Regions from separate parts of the Corynebacterium zhongnanshanii genome, predicted to be linked through region 1. Evidence: predicted binding sites of a transcription regulator. Region 1 holds the regulator's gene; the other holds the start of a gene.
The links. The regulator LexA, encoded in region 1, represses DNA repair genes until DNA is damaged. The targets are predictions, from matches to a motif close to CGAACANNTGTTCG.

Region 1 (7,911 bases):
CGGCCTTGTACACGCCAACCTTGCGTTCTCCGGCGGAGGTGTTTACCCACGCCGTGCCGTCGGCGTCGACCCGCCCAAAGGCGGAAGGGTCAGACTGGCGCGCCACCGCTGGAGATACCCGCGGCAGTGGGCCCCGCCGTCCAGCAGCCGTGGGCCCCGGCTTCGGGGCGGGCTTCGGACCTGGTTTGGGCCGAGGGGAAGGATTCTGCGGTGTGGTCATAGTCAAAGGCTCCTTGAAAGTGTTCTGTCCAAATTATTCCAGATCATTCGCACCGGCGTATCACTAATCACCCAATGCGGTGACGAAGGCTCTCGTTTTTATAGACTTGGCTTCCATGAGTTCCACTCCAGTGTGCGTTGTGGGCCCCACGGGCTCAGGCAAAACAGCCGTGTCTCTTGCTCTCGCGGAAAAGCTCGATGGGGAAGTGGTCAATATCGACTCGATGCAGCTCTACAAGGGCATGGACATCGGAACAGCCAAGATAACGCTAGAGGAACGCGGGTCTATTCCACACCACCTCTTTGATGTGTGGACCGTGACCGATACCGCCAGCGTGGCCGAATACAGGGCGGCGGCCATCGACGTTGTCGACCATATTATGGCTCGCGGCCACACCCCGATCATCGTGGGTGGATCGATGATGTACGTGCAGGCATTGGTGGACACCTGGGATTTCCCGCCCACGGACCCGCAGGTTCGGGCACGGTGGCAGGCGGAGCTGGAGCGGGTCGGCGTCGGTCGTCTTCATGAGACATTGGCGCAGATCGATCCGCAGGCGGCGTCGATCATTGAGGATAACGATCCACGTCGCACGGTTCGGGCGCTGGAGGTCATTGAGTTGACGGGCAAGCCGTTCGCTGCGTCACAGCCGCCCAAGGATCAACCTCCGCGGTGGGATATGACCCTGATCGGCCTGCACGCGCCGGCGCAGTGGCTGAATCCTCGCCTGGAGCGCCGGGTGCATCAGATGTTTGAGCAGGGGTTGGTGGACGAGGTGACGCGGCTAAAGGACCAGGGACTGGTCAGGGAGTCCACTGCAGGTCAGGCGATCGGGTACGCGCAGGTCCTCGACTACCTGGACGGCGAGTTGAGCTATGAGGAGGCCGTGGAGAAAACCATCATTGGGACGCGGCGGTACGCCCGCAGACAGCGGTCCTGGTTCCAGCGCGACAAGCGGATTCAGTGGATCGACGCGAGTGCCCCGGATGTTATCGAACAGGCATGCGCCGTGGCTGTAGGGGCCCGGGGCTAAACTGGTGCGCATGGCACGCTTTATTAAAGGACATGGCACCGAAAACGATTTCGTGATTCTGGTTGATCCGGACGCGGACCTCAAGCTTGAGGAGACCCACGTGGTTGCTCTGGCCGATCGCCGGGCAGGTATTGGTGGCGACGGAGTGATTCGTGTGGCTCGGGCACAGGCCCTGCTCGACGCCGGGGTGTTGGAAGCTTTGCCCCAGGGGGTGCAGCCTGACGAGTGGTTCATGGACTATCGGAACGCAGACGGTTCTCTTGCGGAGATGTGCGGCAATGGTGTCCGGGTGTTTGCTCACGTCCTAGCTTCCGAGGAGTTGATCGATACCACGAAGGAATGCGGGGTGGGTACGCGCGCTGGACGTAAAACCGTCCAGGTGCACGCGTACGATGACCACAGCGCTGACGTGAGCGTGGGCATGGGGACGCCGGAGCTACGAGGGCTGTCTACAGCGTCGGTGGGGGATTTCCGCCTCGCTGGGCTTGCGGTGGACATGGGAAACCCGCACCTGGCTGCGGTGATCCCGGAGCTCACCGAGGAGGCCCTGGCCGACCTGCCCGTGGACCAGCCGGTGGAGTGGGATGCCGAGTTCTTCCCCCATGGCGTGAACCTTGAGGTGGTCACGCCCCTGAAGGACGATAGCGTCCACATGCGCGTTCACGAACGTGGCGTGGGCGAAACTCGCTCCTGCGGGACGGGGACCGTCGCCGCGACCGTTGCCGCCTTGGCCGACGCCGGGCGCGAGTCAGGAACGGTGACCGTCCATATCCCCGGCGGTACGGTGACCGTTGAGGTCAGAGATGACTCCTCCGTCCTGCGCGGTCCGTCACGCATCGTCGCGCGCGGCGAGACTGACCTTCTGGACTAGTGGCCTCCGCAGCCACAGCCTCCTGAGCCGCATCCGCCAGAACCTCCACAGCCGGGCGCGTCCACCACGGTCGCGGTGAACTGGACCTGACCGGCGATGATGAGTGATCGGGGTGCGCCGGCGTCGTCAATGGCGAGGGACGCGATATCTGCAACATCAGCAGGAATCAGCAGCGTGAAATCGAAGGGCGCGTGGACGCTGCATGCCCAGAACTGTTGGCCGGTGAGCTGGTTAGTGCGCCGACCCACAGCCGAGGTTTCTACCACGATGGATGCGCTGGCGTGAGGGGATGTGCTCCCGGAGTTGAGATCCGTCAGGCCCGTGGCCTCGATCGTGCCTGGTGTTCCAGTGATGCCTGCAGCGGTGAGCATCGAGGGATCAGTGAACACCTCCACCGACGTGGCCAAAGCGGATACTTGCACCTGCTGATACTCCAGAGGCGGCTCATCGGACAGCATGGGCCCCTGGGCAATCGTGGCAGCGACGGAGGCCACCACCGGTGCTTGCTGACCGGAGGTCTGAAGCGCCGGCGAATCGTCCACCACGTCGATCACACCGATGATGTCATCGACCATGCTCACGTGCGCGGAGGTGGATACTCCGCCGAAGTAACTGGCGAACGTTCCGAAGGGCTCCACGGCCATCACGACCAGGCGTGCACCGGAGGCGTCGTCATATTGCAATACCTGACCGCCGCGCACCTCGCCAGAGACGAACAGTTGGCCGCTGGAATAGGCGGTTTCTAAAGCATCTTGCCATCGTGGGAACGCGAGCCCCACGCTCTTCAACTCCTCGATCATGATCCCTACCTTAGTACTGGTGCTGACAACGGTGTATAAAGGCTACTAATGAAAGATTTTGATGAGTACGACTACTCTGAATCCCCTCGACAGGATACATATACGCCAACGATTGGCGAACTTGATCTGGAGGCTCGCTCCAGCTTACGGCGCCTGACCCGCGGAACCAGCACTTACACCGACGAGCAGGCCGACGGTTACGACGTCGAGTATCGTAAACTGCGCCTGGAACGCGTGGTGCTCGTGGGCGTGTGGACCGAAGGAACGGTTCAACAGATTGAAGCCCGTCTGGATGAGCTGGCCGCGTTGGCGGAAACCGCCGGCTCGGAGATCGCCGACATGCTGTATCAAAAGCGCGACAAGCCGGACTCCGGAACATACATCGGAAGCGGTAAGGTCGACGAGCTAAAGTCCATCGTTGCGGAAACCGGCGCGGACACCGTGATTTGCGATGGCGAATTGTCCCCAGGCCAGATGATTGCGCTGGAAAAGGCACTGGACGTCAAGGTTATTGACCGCACCATGCTCATTCTGGACATCTTCGCCCAACATGCGAAGTCCAAGGAGGGCAAGGCGCAGGTTGCTCTGGCGCAGATGGAGTACCTGATTACCCGCGTGCGCGGCTGGGGTGGAGCACTGTCCCGCCAGGCTGGCGGCCGTGCGGGGTCCAATGGTGGCGTGGGTTTGCGTGGTCCTGGTGAGACGAAGATTGAAGCTGACCGTCGCCGCCTGCGCTCCGATATGGCCAAGCTCCGCAAGGAGATCGCCGCGATGAAGACCTCGCGTGAGGTCAAGCGTATGCGCCGTGATCAGGCCACTATCCCTCAGGTGGCGATTGCCGGGTACACCAATGCCGGTAAGTCCTCGCTGATTAACGCGCTGACCAACGCGGGTGTTCTGGTGGAGGATGCGTTGTTTGCCACGCTGGATCCCACTACGCGCCGCGCGAATCTGGCCGACGGCAGGGCCGTGGTCTTTACAGACACGGTGGGCTTTGTCCGCCACCTTCCCACGCAGCTCGTCGAGGCGTTCCGCTCGACGCTGGAGGAAGTGCTGGCCGCAGACGTGGTGCTGCACGTGGTGGACGGCTCGGATCCTTTCCCGATGGAGCAGATCGCTGCCGTGAATAAGGTGATTGGCGAGATTGTCGAGGAGACTGGACAGCCAGCACCGCCGGAGATACTGGTCGTCAACAAGATCGACGCCGCCGATCCGCTGACTCTGGCCGAGCTCAGGCATCGGTTGGACGACGTGGTGTTCGTGTCTGCACACACGAGAGAGGGCATTCCTGAGTTGGAGACCCGGCTGGAGATGTTCCTCAACACTCTCGACCGGGAGGTGAGCCTTCACGTGCCGTTTAGCCGAGGCGACGTGGTCGCTCGGGTGCATGAGTATGGCACGGTCCTGACCGAGGAGTACGACGCCGACGGCACCTGGTTGCGCGTCCGGCTCCCGACCCAGGTTGTGGAAGAGTTGGCGGAGTTTTGCCACGAGCAGCACTAGGCTGCCGGTAGAGGAGGATTTTAGGGGAGCGGCTGGTATTCGTCTGCAAAGACCACGTCCACGTCTTCGTGCCGAAGCGCGTCGATGTACCTGGGGGGCGCGTCTTTATCGGTGACGACCGTGGCTATGTCGTTGATGCTGGCGAAGCTGACGAGGTAGTCGAGTCCGAACTTTGTGGAATCGCATAAGGCCACCACGCGCTGAGCGTTCGTGACCATCGCTCGTTTAATCGCGCCCTCTTGAGCGTCCGGTGTGGACAGGCCGTGTTGCATGGTGAGCGCATTGGTGCCGATGAACGCGACGTCCGCGCGCAACACTCCAATGGCGCGCGTGGCGATGTCGCCCACCACTGCTTGGGATTGGGGACGCACATGTCCACCGATGAGGCGAACATCGCACCGGGGCGCATCGGCCAGCATGGTGGCGATGGGCAGCGAGTTGGTGATGATGTGCACATCCACCGTGTCGTCCTCTGAATGGTTTTTAGCCAGGGAAGCCGCGAGTTCTTCGGCCATCATCGCGGTGGTGGTGCCGGCGTCGATAAAGAGGGTAGATGGGCCCGTGGGGATGGTCTGTAAGGCGGCCTTGCCGATGGCCTTTTTGGCAGCCAGTGCCGCCTTGGAGCGCGTTTCGATGGACGTGGACTCGTTCCGGAAGCTATACGCAGGAACCGCACCCCCATGAACGCGGTAGAGGCCACCCTCGTTGTCTAGGGTTGCGAGGTCTCGCCTGATTGTCTCTGCTGTGACGCCGAATTTTTCAGCCAGTTCAACAACGGTGACCCTGCCGTGTACTGCGGTGAGGGAGGCAATCTGCCTGCGACGTTCTTCTGAGTTCATCAGTGAGGACTCGACCTTCTCCTGTAGAGGGCACGCGCTCCGTGCCACTTAGACCTTGCGGAGAACCGCAACTACCTTTCCGAGAATAGTTGATTGCTCGGCCGGGATGGGCGCGAACTCATCGTTATGGGGGAGGAGCCACAGTCCAGTCTCATCCTTATGGAACTCCTTGACGGTCGCCTCATCATCGATCATAGCGGCCACGAAGTCCCCAAACTCGGCGGTGTTCTGGGACTTCACTGCAACCCAGTCGCCGTCCAAGATGCCCGCGTCTTTCATAGACATGCCCACCACCTGCAGGAGGAACAACTCGCCACTACCGACGAGCTCCTCGGGAAGAGGGAAGTGGGCCTCTACGTGTTGTTCGGCAAGAATCGGATTTCCGGCAGCGATCTGTCCGACGACGGGCACGTAGGTGGCCGTGGGAAGCTCCAATCCTTCAGCGTCTACCTGAGCGGCCTTGGGCTTCCTGCCGGGCTTCGGTTGGTTGCTGGGATCCTCCGCAGACTGGTTGTATGCGCGAACATCCACAGCGCGCGGGCGCTTCAGTTCGCGCTTGAGAAAGCCCTTTTCCTCTAGCTGCGTGAGGTGGTACGAGACCGAGGAGGTGGAGTGTAGGCCAACCGCGTCTGCAATTTCGCGGATGCTCGGCGGGTAACCCCGCAACACGGTGGAGTCTCGAATGACTTCCATGATGCGGCGTTGGCGAGCGGTCAACGTGGCCTTGCCACCTTTTTCAGACGCGCTCTGCTCTGCTGCGCGCTCTTCGGCAGTCTTCTTCGGGCGGCCGCGCCGACGGCGCGGTTGAGATTGTGCCGCAGACGTCCCTTCGAGGGGAGTCACTGTGGCACGAGTGTTTTCAGTCTCTGGCATGGGCTCCTGCCTTCGTTGATGGTGCTGTGCGCTCAACTCTAGCGCAGTTATCGAACAACTTAAAGCATTTGTTCGAAAAAAGTTCACAAAGGTCTAGACGGACTCGAACGCCTGTGCTAAATTCTTCGTTAAGCAGAAAATAGAACATAGAGACGAAGGCGTTCGATTATGTGCACGGCGCTGTGAGGCGCGGATGACAGAATGAATGACAACCGAACGCACCAGTACTCAGAAGGGAGTGGTCACTCGTGACTACGTCATTTACTCAGCAGGTAGAGCGCCAAACGGATCGCAGTGCGGCGCGGCGTGCGATACCCGGATCGATTGCCCGGCTGGATCCTGATATGCGTGTGCAGCAGAAGCCCATGTGGGATGAGCACCAGGCCTCTCTAGAATCGAACACTGCCGGGGCAGGACGTGCTGTTGCTCCGTCGCGCAGTTTAGTGAGCCGTCGGCGTCGCATCGCAGCAACACCGCATACTGTGTTCGAATATTCACATCGGCATTCGCTGATCCAGCGCGTCATGCGGCGAGCCGATATGGTTGCGCGATCGCGCGGTGGTGTTGCAGTCTCCTTGGGGGCTATCGTGTTGGCGCTGGGGTTAAGCCCGGTGTTCTGGAGTGAGGAGCCAGCTCAACCACAGCCAGCGCCCGTGGTTGAGCATGTGAGTATCGACAGCAACGCTGGCGATATCTCACCTAGATAGCCCACGGGACCGGAAGGGGGATAGGATGAACATGTGTTGTGCCCTTCGTGTGGATCCGAATCGTCTCGTGTTGTTGACTCCCGTTCGATCGAACTGGGAATGGCGATCCGGCGGCGTCGCGAATGCGCCGCCTGTGAACATCGCTTTACCACGATCGAACGTTCAGTTCTGCTGGTGACCAAGCGCAACGGGGTGGTAGAAGACTTCAGTAGGGACAAGGTCATCAAGGGCGTACGCCGCGCATGCCAGGGACGAGAAGTTTCTGACGACGCACTGAAGCGACTCGCGCACGAAGTGGAACAAGCGATCCGCGCCGATCACGGATCCCAGGTGCAGGCCCACGATATCGGCTTGGCTATTCTGGGCCCCTTGAGAGACCTGGACGAGGTTGCGTACCTCAGGTTTGCCTCCGTCTACAAATCCTTCGACAGTGCCGAGGACTTCGAGCAAGAGATCGGATCCCTGCGTACCCATCGGCAACAGCGTGGCGGACACGCAGACCAGGACTAGCGGATCTTCGCCAAGGCCTTCCTAATGCGCGGAAGACTCACGGTCCGCGTGGTGCCCAAATGCTGGGCAAAGAGGCTCACCCGGAACTCCTCGATCATCCACCGAACCTCCTTGACCTGTGGGGACGCTGCACGAGTGGACGGGAGCCTGCGTAACGTATCCTCGAGAGCGGCAATCGCCTCCTGGACCTGATCGTCCAGATCAGCCTCGCGGTCCGGATCACGATCCAGCAACTCCAGACGCTCCTTCATCGCCGCCACATAGCGCGGAACATGCTGAAACGGCTGTACACCATGCCGTGCAAGGGCGTGTGGTCCCGCGAAGAACTCCAGCTGCGCGTTCATGTCCTCAATGGCTGCGCCAGACCAACCCTTCAGCTCAGCACGCATGTCGGCCACCGCCAAGATAGCGGGAGCCACAGCTACCACGTACTGCCTCACTAACGAGGGCCCTCGGCGTCGGGCTGAATCGATCACCTCGGCGCAGGTGTCAGGATCACGCACAATCGGCCCCGCGGACATCAGAATATCCTTGCAGGCCACCGTTACAATATCG
Region 2 (7,911 bases), 560 kb from region 1:
TGATTCGCCAGCATGAATTCATTCCACGTGGCAATAAACGCCAAAATAGCGGTGGTAAAAAGCGCTGGGGCCGCTAGCGGCAGAATGACCGTGCGGAAAGCTAGCCCACGGGACGCCCCATCCACGCGCGCTGCTTCCTCCAATTTCCATGGCAGCTCACGGAAGAAACTCGTGAGCGTGTACACCGTCAGCGGCAGCACGAAAGAAATATTCGGAATAATCAGCGCCTGATACGTGCCGATCCATCCCATGTTGGAAAACAGCTGGAATAGCGGCGTGACCAGGGCAATGCCTGGGAACATCGACGCCGCCAGGATCACACCCGTCACCAGACCCTTGCCCCGGAAATCGACCCGGGCTAACGCATACGCCGTGAACACTCCCACGATCAGCGCGATAAAGGTGGTGGCAGCGCCGACAATCAACGAATTGCCGATCGCCCGCAGGAAGTTATTCCCGCCGTCAGTGGCCAAAGCATCCTGGAAGTTTTCCAACGTGACATGGCTGGGTAGAGGATTCGCGCTAAACGTGTGGTTCTTATCCCGGAATGCGGTGACGAGCATCCAATAGAACGGCGCAAGGCCCCATAGCAAAATGAGGACCACGGCGACATAATTGCGAACAGTCTTCATCGCTTAGGCCTCCACCTTGGTTCGTTTCTTTTTCTTCGGAGTATCTCCCGCGCCGGAAATATCCGCTCCCAGGAACTTCACCATCACGAATGCTACCGCGAAGATCAGCAAGAAAATCAACGTAGACATTGCCGACGCCGAGTTGTAATTACCCTGCTTCACATCCGTAATCACCAGCTGTGAAATCACCGCGGTGGGGGAGTTCGAGGAACTGGAAATCATGATAACCGGCAGGTCATACATGCGCAGGGCATCCAGCGTGCGGAATAGCACCGCCACCATCAGGGCCGGCCGGATCAATGGCAACGTGATCTGCGTGAACTGCTGCCACTTCGATGCGCCATCCACACGCGCGGCCTCATACACTCCCTGCGGAACCATCTGAAGCCCCGCGAGAATCAGCAGCGCCATGAAGGGGGCCGTCTTCCACACATCGGCGATGATGACCGCGGAACGAGCCGCCCAGGGGTCGGTGGTCCAGTGGATCTGCGTCCCCAGCACCGCGTTCACGATGCCGTCGTTGGCGAAGATGAACTGCCACAGCTTCGCCGTGACCGCCGTGGGGATGGCCCACGGCACCAACACGGCCGCACGCAGCAGCCCGCGGCCGATGAAGCTGCGGTTCATCACCAGAGCCATCCACAATCCCAGCACTGTCTCCAGTGCAACCGTGACCACCACGAAGAACAGCGTGATCTTCACGGCAGGCCAGAAATCCGTGGACAACTGACCCGGAGCACACGTGATCACCTCACCGCTGGGGCTCATGCAGCGCTGCGTGATCCAGTACAAGTAGTGCTGGAAACCCGCAAAGCCGCCGTCCACGAACATGCCGGTGTCGGGGTCGAGGTGCCTATCGGACTGGAAGGAAAGATAGATCGCGCGGATCACAGGGTATCCAATGACAATGGCTAGTAGGGCCATAGACGGCCCAACTAGCCACAGTGGTCGCAGATCCATCTTCTTCTTGGAGGAGGAAGATGTAGTCACGTTACAAGTTTTCCGGTTTAATTTCCGCTGGTGTTCTTAATCGCGTCACCCATGTCCTTCACTGCCGCATCGACGGACTTGCCGGACGTGAGAGCCGCGTAAGCGTTATCCTGAATAGCCTTCGATAGCTCATCGTACCGTGGAGAGGCGGGACGAGGCTTCGCGTTCTCCAACGAGGTCTTCAGAGCAGGCAGGTATGGGAACTCTTCCTGCAGCGCAGGGTCATCGTAGATGGACGCCAGCACTGGTGGGAAGGAAGCCTTCGCGAAGGACTTCTGGTTCTCCTCGGAGATGATGAACTTCATGAAGTCCAGCGCAGTGGCCTTCTTCTGAGAGTTCACGTTGATGCCGTTGTTGTATCCACCCAAGGTGGACACACCCACGCCGTCCTTGGCGACCAGTGGGGAGACATCGAACTTGCCCTTGACCTTGGAGCTGTCCTCCTCAGAGTTGGTGTACATGTATGGCCAGTTGATGGCCATAGCAGTCTTACCCTCGGTGAAGGCCAGGTTGGTCTCTTCCTCCGTGGTGGAGGTGGAGGACGAGGAGATCGTCTTGTCCTTGTAGGCATCCACCAGAGCCTGCAGGCCGTCCTTGGATGCGTCGTCGGTGACGGTGATGTTGCCGGCGTCGTCGGTAATTCCGCCACCCCAGCCGGACATGAAGCCAGCGGTGTTCACGGTGAGGCCCTCGTACTGCTTCAGCTGGGTGGTCAGGCAGTCCTGGTCCTTTACCTTCTTGCAGGCTTCCTTCAGCTCATCCCAGTTCTTCGGGGCATCGGGGACCAGTTCGGTGTTGCGGTACAGCAACTGGCCGTTGGTGTTCTGAGGAAGAGCGTAGAGCTTGTCGCGGTAGGTGGCGGACTCAACCGTCGGCTGCAGCAGATCAGAGGTATCAACCTTCAGGTCGCCCTCCAGCGGAGCCAGCCAACCATTCGCCGCAAACTGCGCGGTCCACACCACATCGAGCGCCATGACGTCGATATCGGAGGAACCAGCCTGCAGCGTCTGAACCAGCTTGTTGCGCTGCTCATCCGATTCACCCGCCAGCTCCTGGACCGTGACCTTCTCCTCGGGGTGGTCAGCGTTCCACTTTTCGACGATAGGCTTGATCTTGTCGATATCGTTCTTGCCCATGGCAAAGGTGATGTTGCCGCGGCCATCGGCGGAGGCTTCGGAGGAACCGCCGTCGCCGCAGGCAACCAGCACCAGGCCGGAGGCTGCCAGAAGACCGATAAGCTTCTTAGTGTGTGGAGTCATAGGGACCCTTTCTCTCTTGAAACCGAGGCTTAGGGGAGAGTCTAACCACACCTGGGTGTATTGCCTAGTTAAGAAACGGCAAGTGAGGCGATGCGCTCTTCCGTATTGGCATCAAAGTAGTGCACAAGCGCCCCCTGTTGAGGGTGAATAGTGACCGAAGAGTTCACCGTCGGTGCCTCGCGCGTATCCCCGCCGCGTGCCACAATCTGCCCAAACTGGGTATCTGCATATATATAAGAGTCCGCGCCGAGTTCCTCCACCATCGTCACCGTGCCCTGCAGACCGGCACCCGATTCGGCGGACACACGTAGCCCTTCCGGACGCAGGCCCACGATAACCTCCGAGCTCCCCGCACCATCTGGCGTAGGAAGGTCCCACCCGTCCACGCTGCCGTTGACCCGCAGCAGATTCATCGCCGGGGAGCCAATGAACCCAGCCACGAATGCGTTGGCAGGCTCCTCATATAGCTTCTTCGGGGTGTCCACCTGCTGCAGATCGCCCTTATTCAATACGGCCACGCGATCTCCCATCGTCATGGCTTCCACCTGATCGTGCGTGACATACACGGTGGTCACAGCCAGGTCTTTCTGCAGCTTCACGATTTGGGCACGTGTTTGGACGCGCAGTTTGGCGTCGAGATTTGATAAAGGTTCATCCATCAGAAACACCTGCGGCTGGCGCACGATCGCACGACCCATCGCTACTCGCTGACGTTGACCGCCGGACAGGTCCTTGGGCTTACGGTCCAAAAACTCCTCCAGCCCCAGAATCGACGCCGCCTCCCGCACCCGCTGCGCAATCTCCTTCTTCGGCCTCTTCGCCACCTTCAACGCAAAGCCCATGTTTTCCGCCACGGACATGTGCGGGTACAGCGCGTAATCCTGGAACACCATCGCGATGTCACGGTCGCCCGGTTCCTTGGCGGTGACGTCCTCGCCGCCGATGCGGATGCTGCCACTGGACACCTGCTCGAGGCCCGCCAAGGCCCGCAGGGTGGTGGATTTTCCGCAGCCTGAAGGTCCCACTAACACCAGGAATTCGCCATCGCCGATGGTCAGGTTCATGTCCTCGACGGTTGCGGTGTCCGCGCCGGGGTAGCGGATCTCGACATTCTGGAACTCAACAGTAGCCATGGGATCAGATCTTACTTGAGTACACTGACTTCATGACCTCAAGCCTCTCCGCTTCTGTGAAAGAACCTATGTTCTGGGTCCGGGCTGTGGCGTCCGTGGCGGCTTATTTTCTTTTGGCCTCCATCTCGGTGTCCATCGATACTGACTACTGGTATGGATGGTGGAATGAGGCATTGTTGTGGATGGGCATCGTTGGCGGGTGCGTCGGCCTTCTGACTCAGCGTTTCAAGCCCGTGACAGGGTTGTGGATCACCGCAGTGTCCATGGCATTGATCGGACTCAGCGGTATGTTTGCCTTCAGCTTGGGGTACGCCGTGGTGTGTTACGAGGCCTATTTCATTTCCTCCCGCATCCGCTCGCATCGCCGAGCTTGGTTGGCTGCGCTGGTCGTGGGCAGTTTTGCCACTCTTGTGTGGTACATCATCTATAACGTTGTCTTTCGCCCGACTTTCCCCGTGCCGGAGTCTCCCACTGGTCTGTCCGCCTTGTGGAGCCTGTTCGGGGATGTCACGTTCTGGGTGTTTACGGTCATCGTGTCTTTCCTGGTGGTGGCGTCCATCGGCTCGGCGTGGCTCTGGGGGAAAACGGTGTTCCGCCGCAACCAGGAGGTCGAGATCCTGTCCGCGCGTGCCGAACTGGCCACGGTCAGTGAGCGCAACCGCATCGCACGCGAGATGCATGACATCGTGGCGCATTCCCTGACGGGCATCATCGCCCAGGCCGATGGCGGGCGCTACGCGGGCAAGAAGGATCCACAGGTGGCCATCGACGCCCTGGACACCATCGCCGCATCCAGCCGCGAGTCCTTGCGGCAGATGCGCAGCTTGCTGAGCGTGCTGCACGACGATACCCCACGCGACCGTGGTGCTGTTCCTGGTGCGGCCGCGCTCCCTGGATTGATATCCGACGCCCAGCGCAACGGCATTACAGTCTCCCTTCACACTGAAGGCATCCCGCTGGACGTTGATGAGGCGCAAAGCCTCACCATCTACCGTGTTGTGCAAGAGTGTTTGACGAACATTTTGAAGCATGCCGGCTCCGTGGAGGCGCAGGTGGTGGTGCGCTGGGAGCCGGATTATGTGAAGATCACGGTGGACAACGCCCCGGGCTCTGACAGTGGTGAGGGCAGCGGGCGTGGTTTGACCGGCATTCGCGAGCGGGTGCGGATTTATGGTGGCCGTGCGTCCTGGGGTGAGTCCGAGGTCTACGGTGGTGGTTGGAACGTGAGCGTGATGATTCCTGTGGAGGCGAAATAAATGTTGCGTGTGGGGCTGGCGGATGATCAGCAGTTGGTGCGCGCCGGGTTTTCGTTGGTGTTGGATTCCCAGGATGATATCGAGGTTGTGTGGCAGGCCAGCGATGGCCAGCAGGCGTGCGCGTTGGCACAGAGCTCTCCTGTGGATGTGATCCTGATGGATGTGCAGATGCCGGGCATGGATGGGATTGCGGCCACGCGCACCATTGTGGATGCGGGGGTGGATGTCCGGATTATCGTGCTGACCACGTTCGATAACGATGACTATGTGATGGGCTCCGTGGAGGCCGGGGCCAGCGGTTTTCTGCTGAAGGACGCGGATCCGCAGGAGTTGATCAGTGCCGTGCGCACGGTGGGGGAGTCCGCGGGCGTGATTAGCCCGAAGGCCACTGCGCGTCTGATGCGCCAGGTACGCGACATGAATCACGGTGAGCAGCTGCAGTATCCACCGATGGAGTTGCCGGATCCATTGACGCCCCGCGAGGAGGAGATCCTGCGGTTGATGGCATTGGGCAGGTCGAATCCTGAGATCGCGCAGGAGTTGTTTATTTCGCTGCCCACGGTGAAGACACACGTGAGCCGTGTGCTTCAGAAGACGGATTCCCGGGATAGGGTGCATGCGGTGTTGTTTGCGTTTAAGCATGGTCTGGTCTCTAACGGTGAGTTGTTAGCGTAGGCGCTGGGCGAAGGTGGGCCGGGCGAGGGGGCCGTCGGCGACGGTGGTGACGGTGTGGCCGTCGTTGATGGAGCTCCACGTTTCGCTGGAGTCCGGGTAGCGGGTGACGTCCCAGGCTCCTGCGGTTTTGAGCTTGTGGTGGTGCCGGCACAGTAGGTGCAGGTTGTCGGTGTGGGTGGGGCCTCCTCCGTCGTAGCGGTGAATATGGTCGATGTCGCACCGGTATGCCGGAACGCTGCACCCCGGGAAACGGCAGTGGACATCGCGCGCTTCGATGTAGGCACGCTGCGCCGCGGTGGGAGAGTAGGAGGACGTGCCGGACGGCGCGAGCGTTCGGGTATGCGTGACCTTGTCCAGCCATTTCTTCGTGGACTGTTCGTCGAGGATGGTGCCGGCGGCGACGAGAGGGGCGTCGGGATTATCGGCATGACGGAACAGGTTGAGGGTAATGGACACGTCCGCATTGCCCATGATGAGCAGGACGAGTGCCTCGGCCGCGGAGACATTGTGGGTGCGCGCGGTGGTGGCGATGAGTTTTTCGATGGCTTGCCCCTCGAGTAGCGGAACGCTGAGGCAGAAAGTGGTGCTGTTTTCTGAGCGTTTGATGTGCAGGTGTGTTTCCGGTGGCTCGGACAGGCGATTCTCCGGGCAGTAATCGTTGACGATAGGAAGGATGCGTGCGCTGATTTGGGCAGGGGTGAGTGGGTACTGGTTGGGAACCGTGGGGCCCAGGCAGTCGGTGACGTCCAGGTCCAGCGCGGCGGCGAGATCCTCGGGGATGCACGCTAGCAATTCGGCGAGGCGGCTGACCGAGCTGGGCAGGTACATCCCTGTGAGGAGCAGCTCCATCAGGGTCGGGAATTGTGCGAGCACGAGCGCTTCGAAGCTGATCTTCTCTGCGTGGTAGTTGCTGAGCCCCAGGCGGGCTGCGATGCACGTGGAATGATCGGCGATGAAGGCGTCAGCGACGGGTGTGGCCGCTTGGATTCTCTGGACGTGGATGCGGTTGGCGTCCCGCCCCACGGCGGCCAGCTCGTCATGCTCGTTCGCGAGGATCCAGCAGGCATCCGGGTGGATTCTTCGGATTCGGGTAGTCATATCAGCCTCCCCCAAGGCGTAGATGAAGTGTTCTATTCTTTCGTGTCTGGGTTTTAGTCTAGATCGCTCACCATACATACGCGCCTACAGATATGCATAAAATAGATCAAGTGTTCGATTTTAAAAATATAGCTGTGTGATACCCAGGTATGACACTCAAGATAGGCCTTCAGGCCGATGTATTCACCCGCCCACTCGAGCAGCATAGAAGACATGATCACAATAGATTCGCTTACCAAGAGCTACGGCTCCAAAAAAGTGGTGGACGCGCTCAGCTTCAGCGTCCCCGACGGCTCCGTCACGGGCTTCCTCGGCCCCAACGGCGCCGGCAAGTCCACAACCATGCGCTGCATCCTGGGCCTGGACAAGCCCACCGGCGGGTCCGCCACGTTTTCTGGAACGCTGCCTGATGGCAAGGCCTACGCGTCGGCCTTCTCTTCTCTCGACCATAAAACCCACGTCGCGGGCGCTGTCCTGGATGCGTCCTGGTTCACCCCCGGCCGCAGCGGGCGCAACCACCTCACGGTGCTGACGCTGAGCGCGGGGCTTCCTCAGTCGCGCGTGGAGCAGTGCCTGGAGATGGTCGGCCTGAACGGTCCCGCCGCGGATAAGAAGGTGGGCGGCTATTCGCTGGGCATGAAGCAGCGTCTCGGGCTAGCTGGGGCGCTCCTGGGTGACCCGCAGCACCTGATCCTCGACGAGCCGGTCAACGGGCTGGATCCGGAGGGCGTGACCTGGATCCGCCAAGTAATTCGACGCCAGGCCTCCGACGGCAAGGCCGTCCTTGTGAGCTCCCACCTCCTGTCTGAAATGCAATTGACTGCTGATCGTCTGGTGGTCATCGGTAAGGGGAAGCTGATTGGTGAAT

Region 2: a site for LexA is predicted at 7,147-7,160, ahead of IAU67_RS07475 (HNH endonuclease signature motif containing protein). Genes of this name have one in related genera too.

The regions. Positions count from the first base shown of each region.
Region 1 is NZ_CP061033.1:1,117,940-1,125,850, reverse strand. It holds gene IAU67_RS05085 (DUF349 domain-containing protein) at 1-220, opposite strand, end outside; gene miaA (tRNA (adenosine(37)-N6)-dimethylallyltransferase MiaA) at 336-1,253, shown strand; gene dapF (diaminopimelate epimerase) at 1,264-2,124, shown strand; gene IAU67_RS05070 (hypothetical protein) at 2,121-2,924, opposite strand; gene hflX (GTPase HflX) at 2,973-4,427, shown strand; gene IAU67_RS05060 (DeoR/GlpR family DNA-binding transcription regulator) at 4,448-5,266, opposite strand; gene lexA (transcriptional repressor LexA) at 5,315-6,139, opposite strand; gene IAU67_RS05050 (hypothetical protein) at 6,388-6,846, shown strand; gene nrdR (transcriptional regulator NrdR) at 6,880-7,356, shown strand; gene hrpA (ATP-dependent RNA helicase HrpA) at 7,353-7,911, opposite strand, start outside.
Region 2 is NZ_CP061033.1:1,673,968-1,681,878, reverse strand. It holds gene IAU67_RS07505 (carbohydrate ABC transporter permease) at 1-632, opposite strand, end outside; gene IAU67_RS07500 (carbohydrate ABC transporter permease) at 636-1,592, opposite strand; gene IAU67_RS07495 (ABC transporter substrate-binding protein) at 1,640-2,881, opposite strand; gene IAU67_RS07490 (ABC transporter ATP-binding protein) at 2,950-4,014, opposite strand; gene IAU67_RS07485 (ATP-binding protein) at 4,047-5,270, shown strand; gene IAU67_RS07480 (response regulator) at 5,271-5,945, shown strand; gene IAU67_RS07475 (HNH endonuclease signature motif containing protein) at 5,937-7,043, opposite strand; gene IAU67_RS07470 (ABC transporter ATP-binding protein) at 7,257-7,911, shown strand, end outside.